Regions from separate parts of the Alloalcanivorax sp. C16-2 genome, predicted to be linked through region 1. Evidence: predicted binding sites of a transcription regulator. Region 1 holds the regulator's gene; the other holds the start of a gene.
The links. Region 1 encodes PhoB, which activates phosphate uptake and scavenging genes when phosphate is short. Its sites were predicted from a motif close to TGTCATANNNNTGTCANA; they were not measured.
Positions count from the first base shown of each region.

Region 2: a site for PhoB is predicted at 4,701-4,718, ahead of ACLD02_RS10605 (glycerophosphodiester phosphodiesterase). Genes of this name have one in related genera too.

Region 1 is NZ_JBKFTL010000001.1:367,787-375,523, reverse strand. It holds gene ACLD02_RS01735 (NAD(P)/FAD-dependent oxidoreductase) at 1-896, opposite strand, end outside; gene rd (rubredoxin) at 945-1,109, opposite strand; gene ACLD02_RS01725 (chorismate--pyruvate lyase family protein) at 1,338-1,865, shown strand; gene ubiA (4-hydroxybenzoate octaprenyltransferase) at 1,869-2,756, shown strand; gene phoB (phosphate regulon transcriptional regulator PhoB) at 2,846-3,550, shown strand; gene phoR (phosphate regulon sensor histidine kinase PhoR) at 3,587-4,903, shown strand; gene ACLD02_RS01705 (SlyX family protein) at 4,939-5,145, opposite strand; gene ACLD02_RS01700 (TetR/AcrR family transcriptional regulator) at 5,167-5,763, opposite strand; gene ACLD02_RS01695 (TMEM165/GDT1 family protein) at 6,075-6,623, shown strand; gene ACLD02_RS01690 (YaeQ family protein) at 6,643-7,197, shown strand; gene arsB (ACR3 family arsenite efflux transporter) at 7,212-7,737, opposite strand, start outside.
Region 2 is NZ_JBKFTL010000002.1:76,974-84,710, forward strand. It holds gene ACLD02_RS10580 (LysR family transcriptional regulator) at 184-1,092, shown strand; gene ACLD02_RS10585 (hypothetical protein) at 1,150-1,320, shown strand; gene ACLD02_RS10590 (polysaccharide deacetylase family protein) at 1,328-2,026, opposite strand; gene ACLD02_RS10595 (glycosyltransferase) at 2,028-3,164, opposite strand; gene ACLD02_RS10600 (sulfotransferase family protein) at 3,256-4,422, opposite strand; gene ACLD02_RS10605 (glycerophosphodiester phosphodiesterase) at 4,830-5,582, shown strand; gene ACLD02_RS10610 (patatin-like phospholipase family protein) at 5,663-6,802, opposite strand; gene ACLD02_RS10615 (GNAT family N-acetyltransferase/peptidase C39 family protein) at 6,922-7,737, shown strand, end outside.

The DNA.
Region 1 (7,737 bases):
GCCAGGGCCCGGGCGCCGGCCATCAGCGGCAGCACATAGGGCAGCACATGGCCTTCCACCTCGGCGCAGTCGCCCAGGGCATAGACGTTATCGGCGCTGGTGCGCAGTTGCTGGTCGGTGAGGATGCCCCGGTTGGTACGCAGGCCGGCATCCTTGGCGATGTCGATACGCGGGCGCAGGCCGATGGCGGAGAGCACCACGTCGGACTCCAGGTGGGTGCCGTCGGAGAGCTCGGTGACCAGGCCCTCGCCGTCCCGGTTGCGATGCACCGCCTTGGCCAGGGGGCCGAAGTGAAAGTTCACGCCCAGACTTTCCAGGCCACGCCCCACGGCGGCGGAGGCGGCTTCCGGCAGCAGCATGGGCAGGCAGCGGCCAAGCGGCTCCACCAGATTCACCTGGAAACCGCCGTTGCACAGGTCGTTGGCGAACTCGCAACCGATCAGGCCGCCGCCCAGAATGGTGACGCTCTTCTTGCCGTCCAGGGCCTGGCGAAAGCGACCGTAGTCCATCAAGTCGTTGACCGAGAACACCTCGCCCACGGCGTCACCTTCCAGGGGGGGCGTCCAGGTATCGGCGCCCAGGGCCAGCACCAGAGCGCTGTAGTCCAGGTGGTCATCGGGCAGCAGCACGCGCTGCTTGCCGGTGTCGATGCCGGCCACGTGCACGCCGGTGCGCACCGTGACATTGAACTGTTCGGCCACCTGCTCCGGGGTGGCCATGGCCAGCTCGTCGGCGCTCTTTTCCTTGGTGAAACCGGTGGACAACATGGGCTTGGAGTAATTCCGCCCGTCGTCGGCGGTGAGCACCACCACCGGGGTCTCCTTGTCCAGCTTGCGGAATTCCTTGACCGTGTTGAAACCGGCCAGGCCGGATCCGATGACGACGATGGGGTTCATGGCGGGTCCTTAGATCGGGGAAAGGGAGGGACGGGCTGGGAGCGCGGCTCAGATCTCGATCATCTCGAAATCTTCCTTGCCCACGCCACAGTCGGGGCACACCCAGTCCTCGGGGACGTCTTCCCACTTGGTACCGGGTTCGATGCCTTCCTCGGGCAGGCCTTCCTCTTCATCGTAGATGAAGCCACACACCACGCATTCCCATTTCTTCATGCTAAAACCTCGTTTCGTCGGAATCCGGGCCCGGGTAAACGGGCCGTTCCAGGGGCCCGCTAACGTAGCCACGGGCGTTACAAAAATCAATGACAGTCAGTAATGGCAACTTTGCCCTCGGGTCACGATGAGCCGCCGCCGTAGCGATAAGCAGGGTTCGTGCCGATGCTTGATTGAACGGTCATCCTGGGCCATAGTCCCCGCGCCCGTCGCGACCGAGCCCGAATCATGCCCGATACCGCCTTGCACGCCGATGCCCGCTGGCGCGCCCAGGAACGCCTTGTGCTGCCCCCGCTGATCCGCGACTGGCTGGCCGACCCCGGCTCTCTGACCCGACGGCTGCGAGGCTTGGGCCCGTTCCGGGTGGCGCCGTCGCGGCGCCTGATCGGCGCGCCGGACCTCGAGGAGCAGCGCCAGCTCGGCCAGGTGGGCCGGCGCCATGCCCTGATCCGCGAGGTCACCTTATTGGTGCACGAGCGCCCCGTGGTGGAGGCCCGCAGCGTGCTGCCGCTGACCACCCTGGCCGGCGCCAACCGCAGCCTGGCGCACATGGGCAGCCGCTCCCTGGGCAGCGAGCTGTACCGGCGACCGGCGGCCCACCGCGACCAGGTATGGGTACGCTTCGGTGACAGCCCCTCTGGCCAGGGGCCGTGCTGGGGGCGACAATCCCGGTTCGTGAAGCGCGGTCGGCCGCTGCTGGTGGCCGAGCATTTCCTGCCCGCGCTCTGGGATTTGCTGCTCGAACCGGACCGCTGACCTATGCTCGCTTTCGTGGAACACCGCTACCCGGCCCTGTGGCCCTGGATCCAGCTGATGCGCCTGGAGAAACCCATCGGCAGCATGCTGCTGATGTGGCCTACTCTGTGGGCGCTGTGGATCGCCGGCGACGGCACCCCCAGCCTCAAGCACATCATCATCTTCGTGCTCGGTGTGTACGTGATGCGCGCCGCCGGCTGCGTGATCAACGACTACGCGGACCGGGACTTCGACGGCCATGTGGAGCGCACCGAGGGGCGCCCCCTGGCCACCGGCGCGCTGTCCTCGAAGCAGGCTCTGGCGCTGTTCGCCGGGCTCGGGTTACTGGCCTTCGTGCTGGTGCTGTTCCTCAACCGCTTCACCATTCTGCTGTCCTTCGGCGGCCTGGGGCTGGCTCTGCTCTACCCGTTCACCAAACGCTTCACCTATCTGCCCCAGCTGTTTCTGGGCGCCGCCTTCAGTTGGGCGGTGCCGATGGCGTTCGCCGCGGAAACCGGCGCCGTGCCGGAGATCGCCTGGCTGCTGTTCACCACCAATCTGCTGTGGACCGTGGCCTATGACACCGAGTACGCCATGTGCGACCGGGAGGACGACCTGAAGATCGGCATCAAGAGCACCGCGATTCTGTTCGGCGACCTGGACAAGCTGATCATCGGCGTGCTGCAGGGGCTCACCCTGGTGGCGCTTTGGCTGGTGGGCCAGCGGCTCGGTTTCGCCTGGCCCTGGTATCTGGGACTGGCGGCCATGGCGGCCAGTTTCGTGCATCAACAATGGCGTATTCGTTACCGCGAGCGCTGGCCCTGCTTCCACGCCTTTTTGAGCAACCACTGGGCCGGAGGCTGCGTGTTCATTGGGCTGTACCTGCAATACCTGGTTGCCGGTGGAAGCTGAAAAGGGTGCAAATTTGTCATCGGGATGTCATAAAAAGGCAATGTAATAGGGGACAATTCAAAAACGGCGAAAAATTAGAGATTGCAGCCATGTCCCGAAACCGCATTCTGATCGTTGACGATGAACCGGCCATCCGCGAAATGGTGGCCGTGGCCCTGGAACTGGCCGACTTCGATGTACTGGAGGCGGAGAACGCCCAGGTCGCTCATGAGCGCATCGTCGACGAGCGCCCGGATCTGGTGCTGCTGGACTGGATGTTGCCGTCGGTAAGCGGCATCGAGCTGGCACGCCGCCTCAAGCGCGAGGACGCCACCACCGAGGTGCCGATCATCATGCTCACGGCCAAGAGCGAGGAAGACAACAAGATCCAGGGCCTGGATGTGGGCGCCGACGACTACATCACCAAGCCGTTCTCCACCCGCGAGTTGATCGCCCGCATCAAGGCGGTGCTGCGGCGCTCCTCGGTGGCCGCTGCGGAAAAGGCCATCGACGTGGAGGGCCTGTGCCTGGACCCGGTCAGTCACCGCATCAGCGCCCACGGCAATCCGGTGGACATGGGCCCCACCGAATACCGGCTGCTGGAGTTCTTCATGAGCCACCAGGAGCGCGCCTACTCACGCACCCAGTTGCTGGATCAGGTGTGGGGCGCCAACGTGTATGTGGAGGACCGCACCATCGACGTGCACATCCGCCGCCTGCGCAAGGCCCTGGCACCGCACGGCTTCGACGGTTTCATTCAAACGGTGCGCGGCACGGGGTACCGGTTCTCGGTGAAGACCAGCCAGGCATCCTGATGGTTTAAGGTTCATTGCATGAAGCACCCCTCGGGAATGAGGGCCAGTCTGGCCAAGGAAGTCAACCGCATCCTGATCCTGGTGGCGGCCTCCCTGCTGCTGTGTCTGCTATGGCGAACCATCTGGCCGCTGGTGGCGGGCCTGGGGCTGTACATCATCTGGAGCACCCGGCAACTGTTCGCCCTGTACACCTGGCTGGTGCGCGAGGAGCACACCGACCCGCCGGACGCCGGCGGCCTGTGGGGCGAATTCTACACCCGCCTGGAGCATCTGTTCCGCCAGGAACGGCGCGCCCAGGACAACCTTCAGGGCATCATCCAGCGCGCCCAGGAGTCGGTGAACGCCCTGGAAGACGTGGTGGTGATGATCGACCAGCACGGCCACCTGGAATACTGGAACCACGCCGCCCAGAAACACCTTGGCCTGCGCCCGGACAAGGATCTGGGCCAGCCGCTCACCAACCTGATCCGCCACCCGCGCTTCACCCATTATCTCGCCAAGGGCCGCTTTAACGAGCCGCTGGAAATCCCGGCGCCGGTGGACGACAACCGCATCCTGCAATTCCGCATCACCGAGTTCGGTGAGGGCGACCAATTGATCCTGGCCCGGGACATGACCCGGCTCCACCACCTGGAAGAGATGCGCAAGGACTTCGTGGCCAATGTCAGCCACGAGCTGAAAACGCCGCTCACCGTGCTCAAGGGTTACCTGGAGACCCTGCTCGACACCGTGCCCGAGGAGCAGACCCGCCTGCGCCGGGCGCTGTATCACATGGATACCCAGAGCCATCGCATGGAGGCGCTGGTCAACGACCTGCTGCTGTTGTCACGGCTGGAAAACACCAAGGCGGACAACACCGGCCAGACCGTGGCGGTGCACGGCATGCTGCACCGCATGCGCGAAAACGCCCTGGCCCTGGCCCGGGAGAAGGATCACGAGATTACCCTGACGGTGCCCGAGGACGCGCGCCTGGTGGCCAATCCGGCGGAGCTGGAAAGCGCCTTCGGCAACCTGATCACCAACGCGGTCAAATACACGCCGGCCCAGGGGCACATTCACATCGAATGGCGCCAGGACAACCAGGGCGGCCATCTCTCGGTCAGCGACGACGGCCCCGGCATTGATCCGCAGCACATTCCGCGGCTCACCGAACGCTTCTACCGGCCGGACAACAGCCGCGTGACCCAGACCGGAGGCACCGGCCTGGGCCTGGCCATCGTCAAGCACGTGATGCTGCGTCACGACGGCAAACTGGAAATCCAGAGCACCCTGGGCAAGGGCAGCACCTTCACCTGTCACTTCCCGCCGGCCCGGGTGGCGGGGCCGCCCGCTGACACGCCGATTCGCGGCTGAAGCCGCTCCTACAGCCATCCTGGCGGGACGGGGCATCAGTAATGCGGCGGCGGCGCGTCCTGGATACGCAGCGCCGCCAGCTCCTCGCCCTGCTCCACCACCCGGTCGACCAATTTCCGGTAAGCGGCTTCCATCTCGTCCAGCTTGCGCTGCTGGTCACTGACGATGCGATTGAGGCTGGCCACCAGATCCTCCTGGTAGGCCAGCTTGGTTTCGATATCAAGAAAACGGTTTTCGCTCATGGGGTTCCTCCGGGAGCGGGATTATACCGGGCCGGCGGCGCGAATGGCGTCGGTGAGCGCGGCTTCCGCCTCGGCCAGGGGATCGTCGCCAAGATGATCGAGCTGTCCATCCAGCAGCAACTGGCTGAAACCATGCACCATGGCCCAGGCACGCAGGGCGGTCCGTCGTACCGTGGCTTCGTCGGCGTCGCCGGCGCGGGCCACCGCCCGCCGCAGGGTCTCGAAGGCGGCGTTGGAGGTATCGGTCAGCTCGGGATCATCATCGTCACCGCCACGCCGGGCGGCGGCGGCGGCACCGAACATCAGGCGGAACAGGGCCGGGTTGGCATGGGCGAAGCGCAGATAACTGAGACCACCGGCCAGCAATTGCCGCCCGGGGCTGTCGGCCGCCGCCTCGGCGGCCTCCTGGGCGGCGCGCAGGCGCCGGAATCCCTCCGCGGCGAGGGCCAGCATCAAGGCCTCCTTGTTGGCGAAATGCCGATAGCTGGCGTTGGCGGTGACACCCACCCGGCGCGCCAGCTCGCGCAGGCTGAAGCCGTCGCCGCCCTTTTCCGCCAGCAACGCCAGCCCCTCTTCCACCAGCGCCGGGCGCAGGTTGCCATGGTGGTATGTGGACACGCTTTCGGCTCCTCCATCTCGAGATGTTCACAGCCTACACATGAAGCCGCGCCGGCGCAGCCGGACTTGCCATGCCCGGCGCACCCGGCTATGGTTGGCGCCGTCTTGGGGGAGTAGTCGCCGAGCCACCCCGCTCTGGACGGTCGTCAACATATTTGCGCCTCAATGCGCATGGCGATCGTGTCCCGCCGCACGCATCACCGTGCAGGCGGTATCGACGAGACCTGAGGCATTGTCCGTATTCCGCGGGGGCGGGATCGACGGGCGATGTCTCCGGTTATTGGTCGATCCCGCCCCCCTAAGGAACTCCATTGGACGCCTTTTTTACCTCTACCCTGCTGGTCGCCCTGGGCGAAATCGGTGACAAGACCCAATTGTTGTCGCTGGCCCTGGTGGTGCGCTACCGCAAACCCTGGCCGATTCTCGCCGGCGTGATCGTCGCTACCCTGATCAACCACGGCATCAGCGTCTGGTTCGGTGACTGGCTGGCAGGCGCCATCCCGGAAAACTGGCTGCAGTGGATTCTCGGTCTGAGCTTCATCGCCCTGGGCCTGTGGATGCTGATTCCGGACAAGGACGAAGAGGTCGGCGACAAATACCGCTTCGGCCCCTTCCTGACCAGCCTGGTACTGTTCTTCATCGCCGAAATCGGCGACAAGACCCAGGTGGCCACGGTGGCCCTGGCGGTGCGCTTCCAGGAATTCTGGCCGGTGCTTCTGGGCACCACCACGGGTATGATCGCCGCCAACCTGCCGGTGATCTGGGTGGCGCACCGCTTCGCCAGCGAGCGTTTCGAAACCTGGGCGCACCGAATCAGCGCCGCCCTGTTCATCGTATTCGGTGTCTGGGCGCTGCTTTGAACCAAGAGGGGAGCCATCGATGGCGTTGACCGCCACCATTCACAAAGCCGAGCTGACCGTCTCGGACCTGGATCGCGACTACTACGCCACCCACAACCTGACCGTGGCGCTGCATCCGTCCGAGACCGAGTCGCGCATGATGCTGAGGCTGATGGCCTTCGCCCTGAATGCCCACGAGGACCTGTCGTTTACCCGGGGCCTTTCCAGCACCGAGGAGCCGGACCTGTGGCAACACGATCCGGATCAGACCCTGGCACACTGGATTGAGCTGGGGATGCCCGACGAAAAGCGGCTGCGCAAGGCCTGCGGCCTGGCGCGCCGGGTCACCGTTTACGTCTACGGACAACGGAGCCCCCAGGTATGGTGGGAAGGCATGCGCGACAAGGTCCGGCGTTTCGGCAACCTGCGCATCGTCCACGTGGACCCCGCCAGTGAAGCGGCGCTGGCCGGCTACTGCCAGCGCGCCATGCAACTGCAGGCGATGATCCAGGACGGCCAGCTCTGGTTCGGCGACACCGCCGGCTCCACCGAAGTGGGCCTCGCCACCTGGTACGCCGGCGCTGCCTGGTTATAAGTTGAACGTTACAACTACGCCTCGAACCAGTGTCGGGTGCGATTGACGATGGCCACCAGCGACAGCATCACCGGCACCTCCACCAGCACGCCCACCACCGTGGCCAGGGCGGCGCCGGAGGACAGGCCGAACAGGCTGATGGCCACCGCCACCGCCAGCTCAAAGAAGTTGGAGGTGCCGATCAGGCAGGCCGGGCCGGCGATACGGTGGGGCAGGCGCAGCCAGCGGGCGGCGACGAAGGCGATCAGGAAGATGCCATAGGTCTGGATCAGCAGCGGCACGGCGATCAGCACGATGGCCTGGGGCTTGGCGAGAATGGTTTCCGCCTGGAAGCCGAACAGCAGCACCACGGTGGCCAGCAGGCCGAGCACGCTGACCGGCTTGAGCCGGTGCACGAAGGCGTCCACGGCGGCATCGCCACCGCGCCCGCTCAGGGCGCGCCGGGTGATCACGCCGGCCGCCAGCGGCAGCAGCACGTACAGCACGGTGGACAACACCAGGGTATCCCAGGGCACGGTAATGTCGCTGACCCCCAGCAAC
Region 2 (7,737 bases), on a different contig from region 1:
GTGCGGGGTCCGGTGTACTCAAAGGATAAAACCGGTGTTTCCTCCGGCTATGGTCGTAGCGGAACGAGTGTGCCATACTCAACAACGTTCATGGATGGACGTACATGCACCCCGCTTCACCGTGCCTCGGCGCGGTTATTAAAAAAACGAAATCAGGTGTAAACAACAAAAAGGGAATGCGCGATGAAACGGCTTGCGGATTTCGCCATTTTCGTGGCGGTTGTCAAAGCAGGGACCATCTCCCAAGCGTCCAAGACGCTGGACCTTTCCATTGCTTCGGTCAGCAAATACATCACCCGTATCGAGCAGCAAATGGGCGTGCGCCTGTTGGTGCGTAATTCTCGCGGGCTCAAGCTTACCGACGAGGGCCGCGATCTTTATGAACACGTCGACCGGCTGCTCGACGAACTGGACGCGGTGGTCACCAAGGTCAGCAAAAGCAGCCTGCAACCGCAGGGTGTGTTGCGCATTACGTCGAGCATCGGCCTGGCGCGGCGCCGGATCGCGCCGCTGGTGTCGGAATTCGCGGCCCAGTACCCGGATCTTTCCGTGCAGCTCAATTTCGGCGACCGCGACCCGGACACCGGCGCCGGCCAGGTGGACGTGGCCATCGTGATCGGCCAGCCGCAGGACTCCTCCCTGGTGGCCAAGCGCATTCTGCGCAACCCCTGCGTGCCGTGCGCCTCGCCGGCCTATCTGCAACGCCACCCGGCGCCGACCACGCCCCAGGAACTGAAGGAACACGCCTGCCTGATTCTGGATTGCCCGGGCTCTTTCAAGGACCTCTGGGTGCTGGAGGATGAATCCGGCAAACGCCATTCAGTGCGGGTAAAAGGCGGCCTGATCACCGACAACAGCGAAACATTGCGTGAGTGGGTGCTGGACGGTCAGGGCATCGCCATGAAGAGCCTGTGGGACATCGAGGACAAGCTGGAAAGCGGCGAACTGGTGCGGTTGCTGCCCGGTTACCGGGCGCCGGATCTGGATTTCTATCTGGTGTACGCCGGCCGCGAGCTGATCCCGGCCAAGACCCGCGCTTTCGTGGCGTTCCTGGAAGACCGTGCCGAACGGCTGCAGGCAAGCGCCGGCTGAACGCGATCTTCACGCCTCAGGCGTTAGTCTCCCCGGGTCACATGGGGAGGGGGCTTCATGAAAACCAGATTTCTGACTCGGGTGCTGCTGCTTCTTGCGGCGTTTTTCTATATGCCCGGGGCCGGTTTCGCCAGCGATCCCTCCGCCGCCGACGGGCCCACCATCGGCGGTGAAAGCTCTTCCTCCGACGCGGACCTGCCCCGCCGCCCCACCGCCGTGCGCGGCTAGGTCCACCTCAGGCCAGCGCCGGGTAATCCAGCGTGTGGTCCAGCCGGCGCACCCAGGCTTCCACCTGCCCACCCAGCTTGTAGTACAGATCCCCGGGATGAATCGACACCCGCAGTGAGCGCCCGCTCAGCAGCGCCGCCGCCAGGTTGGCGCGGTTGAACAGATTAAGGCTCCAGGCGCGCCAGGCGGTATCCGCCTCGAACCCGACCAGCGGCAAACGGATAAAGCGACGTTCCCGGGCGTCGTATACGCCGCCGAGGGTTTCGAAGTAGCGGAACGGCAGCGCCGCCAGGGCGCGTGGCTCGATGCGCCCCAGCGCCCAGGCCGGCGGCACGTACAGTGGCGACGGCGTCAGTCCATGCTCCACGAACCAGCGGTGGCAGTCCTGGATCAAGGCGGCGATGGCGGCGCCGTCCAGGGACAAATGCTCGGCCACGTCGCGGGAAATAAAGCGGCTGTGCAGGCGGTGGTGAAGGGTGCGCGGCGGGTCGCAGCGGTGCCGCCAGCCGTGGCCGGCCAGCGGGTAGCCCCGCGCGCTCAGGTCGCGGAGCCAGTCCAGATCGTCCGCGTGCCAGTCGCGACCGGGCACCACCAGCAGGGTGATCGCCCCGGCCGGGATGTCCACCAGCCGCTCCAGCAACTCGGACACCCGCTCACGGGTTTCCGGCATTACATCATGGATGGAAACAAGCCCGGAAAGCGCCATGTCAGAGCCCGGGGCGGGCCTGGCTGGTGCTCAGCCGGCGCAGCACCGCCAGGGTCGGTGAACGGCGCGGCTTGGGCATGGCGGCGCCCTGTCGCGCGCAGCCGCCGAGCACTTGCAGCCAGCCCTCCACGGCCTCGCGGTTCATGGCCAGGGCGGCCTGGCGGCCGGCGCGAGCCTGCTCGCGGCGCCGCTCCGGCGTCATTGCCCGCAGGCGGGTCAGGGTGTCGGCCAGGCATTCGCCGGGCTCGGCCACGGTGAGAGCCCGGGCCAGGGCCGGCCACTGATTGATGCCGCAGACCGGCGTGGTGATCACCAGGCGTTCGCGGGCCAGAGCCTCCAGGGCCACGGTGCCGAACGCCTCCACGGCGGAGGGCAGCACCAGCACCTGGTGGGCGTCCAGCTCCGCCACCACCCGTTCACGACTGCACCAGCCCAGGAAATTCAGGTTGGGCAGCTCCTTGCGACGCTGTTCCACCAGGCCACGCAGCGGACCATCGCCGGCCACGGTGAAACGGCAGTCCGGGTGCGCCTCGGCGAGGGCCAGGAAATGCTCGATGTTCTTTTCCGCCGCCAGCCGGCCCACATAGAGCACTGAGTCCACGGTGTCGGCCAGTGGCGTCACGGCACTGTTGACGAACTCCGCGCCCAGCGGCGTGCCCACCAGTTGCGGATGGCGGGCGCCGGCGGCGCGGGCATCGGCGATCATGCTTTCACAGATGGTGGCCACCGCGCTGCTGCCCCGGAACATGGTGCGGTTCAGCCAGTTGAGCAGGCCGCCGGCCAGCCGCGCCAGGCGCGGGCCCCAGTACAGCTGCACCAGGCGGTCATAGTCGGTCTGGAAGGTCACGCACACGGGAATGCCAAGCTTGCCGGCGATCCAGTAAGCGCCCAGCGAGAAAATCCCGGGGCCGGGGATGACGATCACATGGGGTTTCATCTCCCACACCAGGGCGCTCAGTTCCCGCATCTTGGGGAAGAACAACCGCTGGGTGGGGTCGCCGGGAATCGGCACGGACAGACCCTGGCACGGGTGGGGCTCTTCCAGGCTGGGACAGACCAGTTCGGCTCGTTCCACCTCCTGGCCCAGGTGCGTCACCAGATCCTGGAAGTAGGCACCGACGCCATTGCGGCCTTTCATGGCGTCCACGACAAAAAGTACTCGCAGGTCTTTTGTTTTCATAGCAGGCAGTATGAGTACCACTTATTTCCGATTTGTGACAAGAAAAATGTCACTCGTGTTCAACCCCGGGCAAGGGGTAACTGAATTTTTCGTACACCCAGCCGAAGGTGGCGCACAGCCGCTCGGGGGCCACGCCCAGGCTTTCCAGGGAGTAGTGGTGGCCGCTGCGGTAGCGCCGGGCGCGTTCGTCCTCGGCGGCCAGCCGCGCCTGGTAGGCCGGTGACGGGGTCATCCCGAAGCGCCGGTAGAACCCCTCCACGGTGGCGCGCGGCTCGGCGGCCAGGGCTTCCATCACGGACAAGGCCTGGCGCTCCGGTGGCAGCCGCTCCAGTTGCTCCAGCAGATGGCGGTAGTAATAGTCGAGCATGGCCAGGAAGCCCTCGCGCCAGTAGGCGGCGGTGTCACGGCCATCGAACACCCGGGCGCCGATGACGATGGAGTTGATCTGCGAGGGCACCGCCGCCGTGGGGTTGCGCAGGCAGCCGATGAAGCGGGCATCCGGAAAGGCCGCCGCCAGAGTCGCCATGAACGGCGTGAACGACGGGTTCTTGGACAGGAAGGTCAGGTGATCGCCGTGGAAATACAGGTGGCGCTGCACGAAGCGCCGGTAGGCGGCCATCAGGCGCTGTTTCTCCGCCGCCGGCAGGTCCCGGTCGGCGTAGGTGAGCCGCCACAGGCGCGGGTCCGGCACGGCCAGCACCAGCAGGAAGCAGCCGAGCACCGGCAGCAGCGCCAGGTAATCTTCCTCCGGATCGCGCAGGCCGGTCTTGTGGACGTCGTCCAGGCCGCCCAGCAGGCGTCGCTCCAGCCACTGGAAGGCCCGGCCCAGCGGACGCCCGAACAGGGCATCCAGGCGCCCTGCCCCGCGCCACAGGCAGCGCTGGGTGACCGAGGGGGCGAAGATCAGCTCCCATAGGGCGGTGGTGGTGAAGCGCTTGTCGTCGGCGGCCAGCAGCCGGTGCAGGAAGGTGGTGCCACTGCGCGGCACGCCCACCACGAACAGCGGCTCGCGCACCCGCACGCGGCGGAAATCCGGAAACAGCAGATGGTCGAGCAGCAGCCCCAGGCCGTTGACCGCCTGCACCAGGAGGAACAGGGGCCAGAAGCCGGCCATCACCAGCCAGCGTCGCGGCGAGACGCCGCTTACGGTGCCGTCGTAGTCCGGATTCCAGGAGCGCACGAACAGCACCGCGTATGCCTTGATCAGGGAACCCATCCCGGTCTCCGGCGGTTCGCGGTGGGCCAACCCTAGCAGGCCCAACATGACTCTTCCATGACAACGGGCCTCCGCTCAACGCCGGACGGTCCGCGCCGCGCCCCTAGGCGCGACTGTAGGAGCGACTGTAGGAGCGACTTCAGTCGCGATCAGCCAGGCCGTTATCGCGACTGAAGTCGCTCCTACAGGCTGTTCTACGGGCTGTTCTACAGGCTGTTCTACGGGGGGTCTACGGGGGCTTCGACGGTTGCTTCCATGGAGACCGTGGCGGGGGCGGTTGCGACAATTGCGTGACAAATGGGCGGAGGCTATTGATGCGGTCGGGGCGCCAAAGCACAATGCCCGGCGAACCGGCGGGCGGTCCGCCCAACGCCTGATGCATAGATGCATAGCTGCATAAGAGACCCATGAACCAAGGCATTCCTACCATCGTTGGCCACCGCGGCGCCCGCGGCGAGGCCCCGGAAAACACCCTGGCCGGTTTCCAGGTCGCCCTGGAGGCCGGTGCCCGCGAAGTGGAGCTGGACGTACGCCTGTCCCGGGACGGGCATTTGATCGTGGTGCACGACCAGCACGTTACCCGTACCACCGGCGAACGGGGCAAGGCGCACCACTACACCCTGGCACAACTGGGGGTGCTCGACGCGCGCCACGACACTCCCGGCTGGCACAGCCCGGTGTGCATCCCCTCCCTGCGCGAAGTGGTGGAGCTGTGCGGCCCGACGATGCGTTTTCAGTTCGAGGTGAAGGGCACTGAGTCCGCTCTGCTGCACCGGCTTGCCCACCGTCTGGTGGCACTGATCGACGAGCTGGGGCTCCATGAGCGGGTGGTGGTGACCTCGAAGCACACCGGTTTTCTACGCATGCTGGGCAACATGACTCCCCGGGTGGAGCGCGGCTACGTGGTGGAATACCGCTACCAGCAACCCACCCGGCGCGCCGCCGGCCTGGGCTGCGCCTGGCTGATGCCACGCCATTCCCTGGTGACCCCGGCGCTAATGCGCCGCGCTCGGCGCCGGGGGTTGAAAGTGTCCACCTGGACGGTGAACGATCTGGTGGAGGCGGAGCGCCTGGCCGGGCTCGGCGTGGACGGCATCATCACCGATTTCCCGACCAGCTTCATCGCGCATTTCAATAAACGCGGCGCCAACCGCGACTGAAGCGGAGCCCCGCCCGGCCGCTCCTACAGTGGCTATTGGCAAGGTTTTGTAGGAGCGACTTCAGTCGCGATAACGCCCCCTCAATCCCGCAAAAAGGCGCGGATTTCCTCCTCGCGGGCCTTGGCGTCCTGATACCCCAAGGCCATCAAGCGCCCCGTGAAGCCCGGCTCGAACAGCAGATAACTGACCGCCGATGCCCCTGGTGACCGGGTCGCCCCGGAGCCGCGCAGGAAAAAGCGCAGGGTACGCGGCAGCTCCTTGGTGTGCTCGGCGGCGATTTCGTCCAGCGGCTGGGACGGGTAGATTTTCAGTACGTCCACCTTGCGGAGCTGGATCTCATGCTGGCTGCGGGCCCGGTTGCTGAGCGCCTGCACGGTGCGGTTGATCCGTTCCAGACGCTCCACGTCCCCTTCCAGAGTGTCCACGAACACACTGTCCAGTACGTGGCCGAGCACCTGGGCCAGGGACGGGTAACCGCTCAACTGCCGCTGGTGAGCGGCGGAGGAATGGCCGGATACGCCGATCACCAGCAGCCGGTCGGCGCCCAGATGCAGCGCCGGGCTCACCGGCGCCAGCTGGCGCACGGCGCCGTCACCATAGTAACGGCCATCCACCTGCTCGGCGGGGAACAGCAGCGGAATCGCCGCCGAGGCCAGCAGGTGCTGCACGCCGATGGCGGAACGCCGCCCCAGGCGCCGCGCCCGGTTCCATTCCGGCAGGTCCGGCGCGCCCTGGAAGAACGCCACGGATTCGCCGGAGGCGTAGCTGGACGCGGTGATCGACAGGGCCCGCAGATGGCCTTCGTCGATGCTCTGGCCGATGCGTTGAAAATTGATCACCAGCCGCAGCAGCCGTTTCAGCGGCGTGTTGTCGAGCAGCGCGCTGCGCGTGGTGCCACGGCCGGCGGCGGCGGAACTGAACACCCAGCGCAACAGGCTGCGCACGAAGGCGACGATGTCGGTGCGGTAGACCTGGTCGGCGGTCATGTTCGCCCACACCTGCTCCAGGCCGCGCACCGCCAGGCGGTAATCGTGGGCGCCGGCGGCCAGGCCGGCGGCATTGATGGCGCCGGCGGACGTGCCGCAGATGATCGGGAAGGGATTGGTGGCGCTGGGCGGCGACATGTCCGCGATGGCACTGAGCACGCCCACCTGGTAGGCGGCGCGGGCGCCACCGCCGGACAGAATCAGCCCCCGCGTGGGGGCGGACGAAACTGGCATGGTGCGATCTCCTTATGCACGCATTATGGGCGACCGGGCGGGCCCCGTCATCCGTCGGAAAGCGCTGGCGCCGGGCGGCGGCGCGGCGCTATGCTGGCCGCACTTCAATGGATATGCCCATGGCCCATCGTTTCACCTTCCGCCCCGCCCGTGCCGACGATCTCGATGCCCTTACCGCCCTGGAGCGCCGCTGCTTCCAGAGCGACCGGTTGTCACGCCGCAGCTTCCGCCACTGGATACGCCAGGCCCACTCCGGGCTGATTCTGGCGCTCGCCGAGGACGGCGCCCTGGCCGGCTATGCATTGGTGATTCTGCAGCGCGGCACGCGGCTGGCGCGGCTGTATTCCATCGCCACCGACCCGGACCGGCGCGGCCAGGGGCTTGGTGAACGGCTCCTGGACGCCGCCGAGGACTACGCCCACCAGGAAAAACGCCTCTACCTGCGCCTGGAAGTGCGCCGCGATAACGCCGCCGCCATTCGCCTCTACGAACGGCGCGGCTACAAACTGTTCGCGCGCACGCCGGATTACTACGAGGACCACGAGGACGCCCTGCGCTACCAGAAGCGGCTGCACTACACGCCCCAGGGCGGCAACCGGCTGGCGCTGCCCTGGGTGCGCCAGGGCACCGAGTTCACCTGCGGGCCGGCGTGTCTGCAGATGGCCCTGGCGGCCCTGCTCCACCGCGTTCCGGACGCCCGCGAGGAGTTGCTGATCTGGCGCGAGGCCACCACCATCTTCATGACCGCCGGCCACGGCGGCTGCCATCCCCTGGGGCTGGCCCTGGCGGCGCGGCGGCGCGGCCTGAATGCCGAGGTGTACTGCAACCAGCGCGGGCCGCTGTTCCTGGATTCAGTGCGCGACGAAAACAAGAAGCGCGTGATCGAGACCGTGCACGACCATTTCGAGGAACAGGCCCGTGCTTCAGGGATTCCC